One region of the Streptomyces sp. NPDC056222 genome, then DNA from elsewhere that is predicted to be linked to it. Evidence: riboswitches for the same ligand, from Rfam matches in the RefSeq annotation. Region 1 holds a riboswitch; the other holds the start of a gene.
What was found. A riboswitch is a leader RNA that binds a small molecule or an ion and turns the genes downstream of it on or off. The one in region 1 is predicted to bind ZMP and ZTP.
Positions count from the first base shown of each region.

Region 2: it holds a riboswitch for ZMP and ZTP, as region 1 does, so the genes downstream of both, glyA (serine hydroxymethyltransferase) here and ACFC0D_RS12870 (bifunctional 5,10-methylenetetrahydrofolate dehydrogenase/5,10-methenyltetrahydrofolate cyclohydrolase) in region 1, are expected to answer to the same signal.

Region 1 is NZ_JBHJTL010000020.1:88,439-92,629, forward strand. Features, by position in the region: gene ACFC0D_RS12860 (SWF or SNF family helicase) at 1-697, shown strand, start outside; gene ACFC0D_RS12865 (hypothetical protein) at 726-1,400, opposite strand; gene ACFC0D_RS12870 (bifunctional 5,10-methylenetetrahydrofolate dehydrogenase/5,10-methenyltetrahydrofolate cyclohydrolase) at 1,508-2,362, opposite strand; ZMP/ZTP riboswitch at 2,391-2,497, opposite strand; gene ACFC0D_RS12875 (GAF domain-containing protein) at 2,632-3,912, shown strand; gene ACFC0D_RS12880 (aldehyde dehydrogenase family protein) at 3,958-4,191, shown strand, end outside.
Region 2 is NZ_JBHJTL010000031.1:40,593-44,783, reverse strand. Features, by position in the region: gene ACFC0D_RS17080 (glutathionylspermidine synthase family protein) at 1-23, shown strand, start outside; gene rocD (ornithine--oxo-acid transaminase) at 110-1,315, opposite strand; ZMP/ZTP riboswitch at 1,423-1,513, shown strand; gene glyA (serine hydroxymethyltransferase) at 1,594-2,862, shown strand; gene ACFC0D_RS17065 (hypothetical protein) at 3,008-3,796, opposite strand; gene ACFC0D_RS17060 (RNA polymerase sigma factor) at 3,771-4,191, opposite strand, start outside.

The DNA of each region.
Region 1 (4,191 bases):
CGCCGGCGACTCCGCCGAGGAGGAGGTGGAGGCCGGAGGCGTCCCGGCCGCGGAGGCGTTCGCCGCGCGGGACATCCTGCCGCCGCTGCCGGCCCCGCCGACGCTGCTGTCGGCGCCGGGCGTGCCGCCGTCCCTGGACACGGAGACGGACCCGGCGCCCGGTGTCGACCCGTCGGCGCTGGAGTTCCTGGCGGCGGACGCGGCCGGGCGCGCGCATCGGCTGCTTGCCGATGCGCTCGCCCCGGGTCATGAACGGACCGCGATGGAACCCTCCCTGACGGTCGGGCAGGACGCGGTACGGCTGGCGGCCGCCGGGTCCGTCCCTTCGGGGATCGCGGCGCGGCTCGCGACCGGGTCAGGGCGACGGCGGGCGGAGCTGGACCTGGCCACGCGCGCGTGGCGGTACGGGGGCGCGGCCGCCCTGTCCGTACTGGAGGAGGAGTGGACGCCGGACGCCGAGGCGCTGGCACGGGCGAGGACGCTGCTCGCGGAGGCCTGGGAGGACGCCGACCGGCCGGTGTTGAGGCCGGCGGGGGCGGCGCGCTGGACGGTGGTCGGTGCCGAGGCGCAGCTGCGGCTCGGCGAGGACGGACGCTGGTGGCCCTACCGCAAGGAGCGTGGCCACTGGGTCCCGGCCGGTCCCGCGGACCCGGACCCGGCCGCCGCGCTCGCGGCTGCGGCGGCGGGAGAGGACTGAGGCGTCACCGTCACCATCACTGTCACTGTCACTGAAGTGGCGCGGTGAGCTTGCGAGCCGTGCCGCCCGTGGCGGAGTTCGGGGTGTGGGCGGCGAGGCTGCAGGCCACCGCGTCGGAGCCGAGGAGGTAGCTGCTGCGGTACGGGTACTGGACGAAGGTGATCCAGCGTGTGCCGTACGGCTGCTCCGCGGCCTCGCGGCGCAACGGCTCTCGGCAGAGAGCCGCTGCACTGTCGCGTATGTCCCGGTCGGCGGCGTGGTCACCGGACAGCCTCAGCTTGGCGACGAGTTGGGCGTCGTGCGGCTGCTCGCAGCCTCGCCGCACGACGGTGCCCGGCGCCTCGCGGTCGATGTCGAAGCACTCCCCCGGCGCGAGCTGCTCGTACGCAACGGGCGAGCTCGCGCCGGACGGGCCGGCGCTCGGCGAGCGTGGGGCGGACGGGCGTGCGGCGGACGAGCTGGGGCGGCGCGAGGGCCTGCGCGTAGTTGCCCCGCCCTGGGGTGCGAGCTCACGACTTGCGGCCTGCGCCGTCGCGGACCCCAGATCCCCCCGGTCCTCCGGGCCCGCCGAGAACCGGCCCGCGCCCCCGCCGTGACAGCTCACGGCCACGAGAGCCGCCACCAGGAGCAGGACGGGCACAAGGAGGTGCCGTAGCGGCGGCAGCAGGTCGACGGAGAGCCGGGACATGGTGACCAGGTTCACTCACGAACCGTCAGCTTCCTTTGCCTGAAGGCAAGTTGCAGCACACCGCGTACAGAACGGTGACAAAGTCAGTTCACCCAGGGGTCGCGCGACACCCCACCCTCGTGCTAGAGGCCGAGCTGGCGCTCCGCCCCTTCGACGGTCTGCGCGAGGAGCACGGCGATGGTCATCGGGCCCACGCCACCGGGTACGGGCGTGATGAGCGAGGCTCGCTCGGCGGCGGTCTCGAAGTCGACGTCGCCGATGTTGCCGGGGTTGTAGCCCGCGTCGATCACGACCGCGCCGGGCTTGATGTCCTCACCCTTGATGAAGCGGGGCTTGCCCACGGCGGCCACGAGGATGTCGGCCTCGCGGACGATCGAGGAGAGCTCGGTGGTGCGCGAGTGGCAGTACGTGACGGTGGCATCGCGGCCGAGCAGCAGCAGACCGGCCGGCTTGCCGAGAATCGCGGAGCGGCCGACGACGACGGCCCGCTTGCCGCTCAGCTCGACGTCGTACGCGTCCAGCAGGCGCATGATGCCGCCGGGCGTGCAGGAGACGAAGCCCGGGAGGCCGAAGCCCATCGCGGCGAAGGAGGCCATGGTGACACCGTCGACGTCCTTCTCCGGCGCGATCGCCTCGAAGGCGGCGCGCTCGTCGATGTGCGGTCCGACCGGGTGCTGAAGCAGGATGCCGTGGACCTCGGGGTCGTCGGAGAGCGCGGTGATCGCGGCCACGAGTTCCTCGGTCGTCGTCGAGGCGGGCAGCTCCACGTGCTTGGAGCGGATTCCGGCCTTCGCGCACCGGTTCTGCTTCATCTTCACGTACGTGACGGAGGCGGGGTCCTCGCCCACGAGCACCGTGGCGAGACAGGGCGTGACGCCGGTGCGGCGGGTGATCTCGGCGGCGCGCGCGGCGGTCTCCTCGACCGTGCGGCGAGCGAGCGCGGTGCCGTCCATGAGGGAAGCGGTGCTGGTGGACATGGGCCACTCCTGGGCGTCGTCGATGACAGGTGATCGCCCAGGCGCACGGCAGCGACGGATCCGCGCGGGTGCGTGGAGTCCGCGGGGCCGCTCCCCGGTGGTGATCCACCTCAAGCGCCAGTCACGGCCCGAGCCCCACTCTACGTGAGGGCCTGGTGGCGATGTCAGGACAGGGGGCGTATGCCGCGGTGTCCGGACGCTTGTGGGCGGCTCCCGCGCGCACGACGATGGCCACGAAGGGAACGGTGGACCTCGACGTGGAGGCCGAGTTGAGCGATGCGTGGGTGGCGTCCGAGCCGGACGCCGGAGCGCTGAAGCGGGCGCACGAGGCGTTCACCAGCGGCGGCCGGGTGCAGCTCCCTCCGGTACGGCCGCTGGTCGCCGACTCCTGGCGGCGCTCGGCGCGGGCCAGAGTGAGCCCGGACGGCGCGGCCTGTGTGGAGCTGGCCGACGAGGAGCTCGCCGGGCATCGGGAGGAGCATCCGCTGTCCGCCGCGATGCCGGTGATCCGCGAGCTGATGGGCGCGTACGCGACGGACGGGGAGCATCTGCTCGCGGTCTGCGACGCATCAGGCCGGATGCTGTGGGTGGAGGGTCATCCCGGGACGCTGCGCCGGGCCTGCGCGATGAACTTCGTCGCCGGGGCGCGCTGGTCGGAGTCGGTGGCGGGGACGAACGCGCCGGGGACCGCGATCGCCGTGGACCGGCCGGTGCAGGTCTTCAGCGCCGAGCACTTCCGTCGGCCGGTGCAGGCGTGGACGTGCGCCGCCGCTCCCGTACACGATCCGCGGACCGGACGGCTGCTCGGCGCGGTCGACATCACGGGCGGGGACCGGCTCGCCCATCCGCACAGTCTGGCGTTCGTACAGGCGGTGGCGCGGGCAGCCGAGTCCCAGCTGGCCCTGCTCGCTCCCGCGTCGGACGCGGACCGGGTGCGGCTGACCGCGCTGGGCCGGGACGAGGCGCTGCTGAGCGTCGGCGGCCGCCGGCTGCGGCTGAGCCGGCGGCACAGCGAGATCCTGGTCGTCCTCGCGTATCGCCCCGACGGGGTGAACGGCGACGAACTCCTGACGCTCCTGTACGAAGACGAGTCGGTCACCCCGGTCACGCTGCGGGCGGAACTGTCCCGGCTGCGGGGGCTGCTCGGCGGGGAGCTGTTGCGCTCCCGCCCGTACCGGCTCGACGCGGTGGTGGACGCGGACTTCGGCACCGTGGACCGGCGGCTCGGTTCGGGCGCGGTGTCGGCGGCGCTCGGCGAGTACGCGGGTCCGCTGCTGCCCGGTTCCCGCGCACCGGGGGTCGTACGGCTGCGCGAGCGGCTCGCGGACCGGCTGCGGGCGGCGCTCGTGGACCGCGGCGATCCGGGGCTGCTCGCGGACTGGACGTACAGCGCGTGGGGCGAGGACGACGTGGAGATGTGGCGGGCGCTGTCGGAGGTCGTACCGAGCTCCGGACTGGCGCCTGTGCTGGCCCGGCTGCGGGCGCTGGACGCGGAACTGTCGGCAGGCGCAACGGTGTTGCAACGTCGGACGGCGCACTCTCGGCGGTGAGCGCCGGTCAGGGACGGCCGGCGCGGTCCGAGGGAGGCCATGTCCATGACCCGTTACGCCGCACCCGGTACCGAGGGCGCGATCATGTCGTACCAGGCCCGCTACGACCACTGGATCGGCGGTGAGTACGTCGCCCCCGCCCGCGGGCAGTACTTCGAGAACCCGAGCCCGGTCGACGGCCGTTCCTTCACCGAGGTCGCCCGCGGCACGGCCGAGGACGTGGAGCGTGCTCTGGACGCGGCGCACGCGGCGGCCCCGGCATGGGGACGTACGGCCGCG
Region 2 (4,191 bases), on a different contig from region 1:
TCCTGCCGCACGTCATCCTCTGAGCGCTCCGCCGACGACGGGCCCGCTCCGCCGACGATGGGCCCGCCCCGCCGACGATGGCGCCCGCGCCGCCGGGGCGGGCGCCGTGTCACTCCGAGAGCACCGCCCGCAGCTGCTCCAGACCCCAGTCCAGATCCTCCTTGCTGATGACCAGCGGCGGCGCGATCCGGATCGTCGAACCGTGCGTGTCCTTCACCAGCACGCCCCGGTCCATCAGCTTCTCCGAGATCTCCCGGCCCGTGCCCCGGGACGGCACGATGTCCACACCGGCCCACAGCCCGCGCCCGCGCACCGCCTCGACGGCGCCCCCGCCCACGAGCAGCCCCAGCTCGGCGTGGAGATGCTCGCCCAGCTCGGCCGCCCGCTGCTGGTACTCCCCGCTCCGCAGCATCGCGATCACCTCCAGCGCCACCGCGCACGCCAGCGGATTCCCGCCGAACGTCGACCCGTGCTCGCCGGGCCGGAACACCCCGAGCACAGCACGGTCCGCGACCACCGCCGAGACCGGGACGACACCGCCGCCCAGCGCCTTGCCCAGGACGTACACGTCCGGCACCACGCCCTCGTGCTCGCAGGCGAACGTCCGCCCGGTCCGGCCGAGGCCCGACTGGATCTCGTCCGCGATGAACAGCACGTTCCGCTCACGGGTCAACTCCCGCACCCCGCGCAGATATCCGGCGGGCGGCACCAGGACCCCCGCCTCGCCCTGGATCGGCTCCAGGAGCACCGCCACGGTGTGCGCGGTGACCGCACGCTCCATCGCCGTCAGATCGCCGTACGGAACGATCTCGAAACCCGGGGTGTACGGGCCGTAGTGGTCACGGGCCTCGTGGTCCGTGGAGAAGCTCACGATCGTCGTCGTCCGGCCATGGAAGTTGTTCGCCGCGACCACGATCTTCGCGTGCCCGTCCGGCACGCCCTTGACCTCGTACCCCCACTTCCGCGCGGTCTTCACCGCCGTCTCGATGGCCTCCGCGCCGGTGTTCATCGGCAGGACCATCTCCTTGCCGCACAGCTCCGCGAGCTGCGTACAGAACTCCGCGAACCGGTCGTGGTGGAACGCTCTCGACGTGAGCGTCACCCGCTCCAGCTGCGCCCGCGCGGCATCGATCAGCCGCCGGTTGCCGTGCCCGAAGTTGAGTGCCGAGTACCCGGCGAGCATGTCGAGGTAGCGGCGGCCCTCGACGTCGGTCATCCATGCCCCGTCCGCCGAGGCGACGACGATGGGCAGGGGGTGGTAGTTGTGAGCGCTGTGCGCCTCCGCGGAAGCGATCGCGTCTTGCGTTCTCGACACGGGATCTCCGTTCGTCCTGCGGGCTGGGGCGGGTGTGGCCCCTTTTTCTATCGTCGCTCGGATGCCGGACGAAGAAACCTGGGTGACGGCGCGCCCGCTAGGCTGGAAACACGCACGGCGACTGGCGTACGGGGAAGCGACCCCGGGGGAGCCGTGCGCGGCAGACCACACGAGATGCCGCCCGCCTGGGCATCTTCGGGAAACCGAACCTCCCGTGTGGTGCCGCCCAGTCGATCTGAGCCGTACCCCGGGATCCGCCGAACGCCCGGAGGAACGCCATGAACGACACCACCCCGCACCCCGCCCTTGCCGCCACCGACCCCGAACTCGCCGCGCTCGTCGGCGCCGAGGAGCAGCTGCAGGCCGAGACCCTGCGACTGATCCCCAGCGAGAACTACGTCTCCCAGGCCGTCCTCGAAGCCTCCGGCACCGTCCTGCAGAACAAGTACAGCGAGGGCTACCCCGGCCGCCGGTACTACGAGGGCCAGCAGAACATCGACCAGGTCGAGACCCTCGCCATCGAGCGCGCCAAGGCCCTCTTCGGTGTCGACCACGCCAATGTGCAGCCCTACTCCGGCTCCCCGGCCAACCTCGCCGTCTACCTCGCCTTCGCCGAGCCCGGCGACACCGTGATGGGCATGGCCCTGCCGATGGGCGGCCACCTCACCCACGGCTGGGGCGTCTCCGCGACCGGCAAGTGGTTCCGGGGCGTGCAGTACGGCGTACGCCAGGACACCGGGCTCATCGACTTCGACCAGGTCCGCGAGCTCGCCCTCAAGGAGCGGCCCAAGGTGATCTTCTGCGGGGGCACCGCGCTGCCCCGCACGATCGACTTCGCCGCCTTCGGCGAGATCGCCCGCGAGTCCGGCGCCGTGCTCGTCGCCGACGTCGCCCACATCGCCGGCCTGATCGCGGGCGGCGCCCACCCCTCCCCGGTCCCGCACGTCGACGTCATCTCCACCACCACCCACAAGACCCTGCGCGGCCCCCGCGGCGCGATGCTGATGTCCCGCGAGGAGCACGCGAAGGCCCTCGACAAGGCCGTCTTCCCCGGCCTCCAGGGCGGCCCGCACAACCAGACCACCGCCGCCATCGCCGTCGCCCTGCGCGAGGCGGCCCAGCCCTCCTTCCGCGACTACGCCCACGCCGTCGTCGCCAACGCCAAGGCCCTCGCCGAGGCCCTGCTCGCCCGGGGCTTCGACCTCGTCTCCGGCGGCACCGACAACCACCTGATCCTGATGGACCTCACCCCCAAGGAGGTCCCGGGCAAGGTCGCCGCGAAGGCCCTCGACCGGGCCGGGATCGTCGTCAACTACAACACCGTCCCCTACGACCCCCGGAAGCCCTTCGACCCCTCCGGCGTCCGCATCGGCACCCCCTCCCTCACCTCCCGCGGTCTCGGTACGGAGCACATGGCCCAGGTCGCCGACTGGATCGACCGGGGCGTCGCGGCGGCGGGCTCGGGTGACGAGGACGCGCTCCTCACGATCCGCGCCGAGGTCGCGGCCCTGATGGCATCCTTCCCCGCACCGGGCCTCCCGGTCTGATCCCGCACGGCCTGGCCCCGGACGGGCCGGACCGACGCGAGCCGGTCCGTGGCGGTCCGGGGGTCCGGTCGGGGCGATCCGGCCTGAGCCAGGCGGTCTGGCCCGTGGGGGGCCGACGCGAGCCGGTCCGTGGCGGTCCGGCCGCTCAGCCCGCCGACTCGGCGATGCGGCGGGCCCTCTCCAGGGAGGGTTCGCCCTCGAGTCGCAGGGTCAGGGCTCCCGCGTTTCTCGTCCAGAGGAGCGTGGGGCCCGCCGTGCGTATCGACTGGGTCCACTCCTTCCCGCTCGCGTCCGTCATCGGGAACCGCAGCAGATGGGGCTCGGCGAACCAGTAGCCCTCCGCACCGTCCGGCAGATCGACCCACTCCGGATGCGTCTGGACCTGCTTGCCGAAGGCCATGGGGAGCCGCGCCGGGAACTCGTCGAGCCGGACCGTCCGGCCGCCGTCCTCCCGCCAGCACAGGGTGATCACCGCCCGCCCCGGCTCAGCCGAGCCGGTCACCGAGACCGCGTCGGGCGGGCCCAGCGCGCTCGGTATCAGCGGCGTGAAGCCGGCCCTGCGCCCGGCCTCCTCCAGCGACACCGGATCGGTGCACTCCGGCACCACCGAGCCCGGGCCGGGATGCGTCCCGGGGTCGTACCGCACCTCCACCCCGCCGAAGCCGAACCAGTCCGCCACCGTCGCCCGGACGGGCGGCGTGAGCACCAGCACCACCAGGACCCCGGAGAGGGCCGCGAGCAGCGTCTTCCACCGCCCGCGCAGCCACCCGAACCCCGGCCGGCCGAACCGCCGCCGTGGGGCCGCGGGCGCCGGCACCTGCTCCGCCAGGAGCTGAGCGAGCACCCGCTCGGCCATGGTCTCCCCGTCCACGTCCGGCACCCTCAGATGCCGTCCGAGGTCACGCAGCTCATCCGGGAGCCCCTCGTCCGTCATGCTCGTCACCTCCCTCCAATGCCAGACCGAGCTTCTTCAGCGCCCGGCTCAGCCGGGACTTCACCGTCCCCCGCGGCCAGCCCAGCGCCTCGGCCGTCTCCGCCTCGTCCAGCTCCAGCAGATACCGGTGGATCACCACCTGCCGGTGGTCCTCACCCAGCCCGTCCAGCGCCGCGAGCAGCTGCCGCCGCCGCTCGCCCTCCTCCACCGCCACCGCCGGGTCCGCCCCGTCCGGTATCAGCGGCTCGCCCGCGAGCAGCTCCGCCTCCCGCCCCGCGACGGCCCGCTGCCGACCCGCCGAGCGCACTGTGTTCCTCGTCTCATTGACCACGATCCGCAGCAGCCACGGCCGGAACGCGGCCCCGTCCTTGAACCGCCCCAGCGACCGATACGCC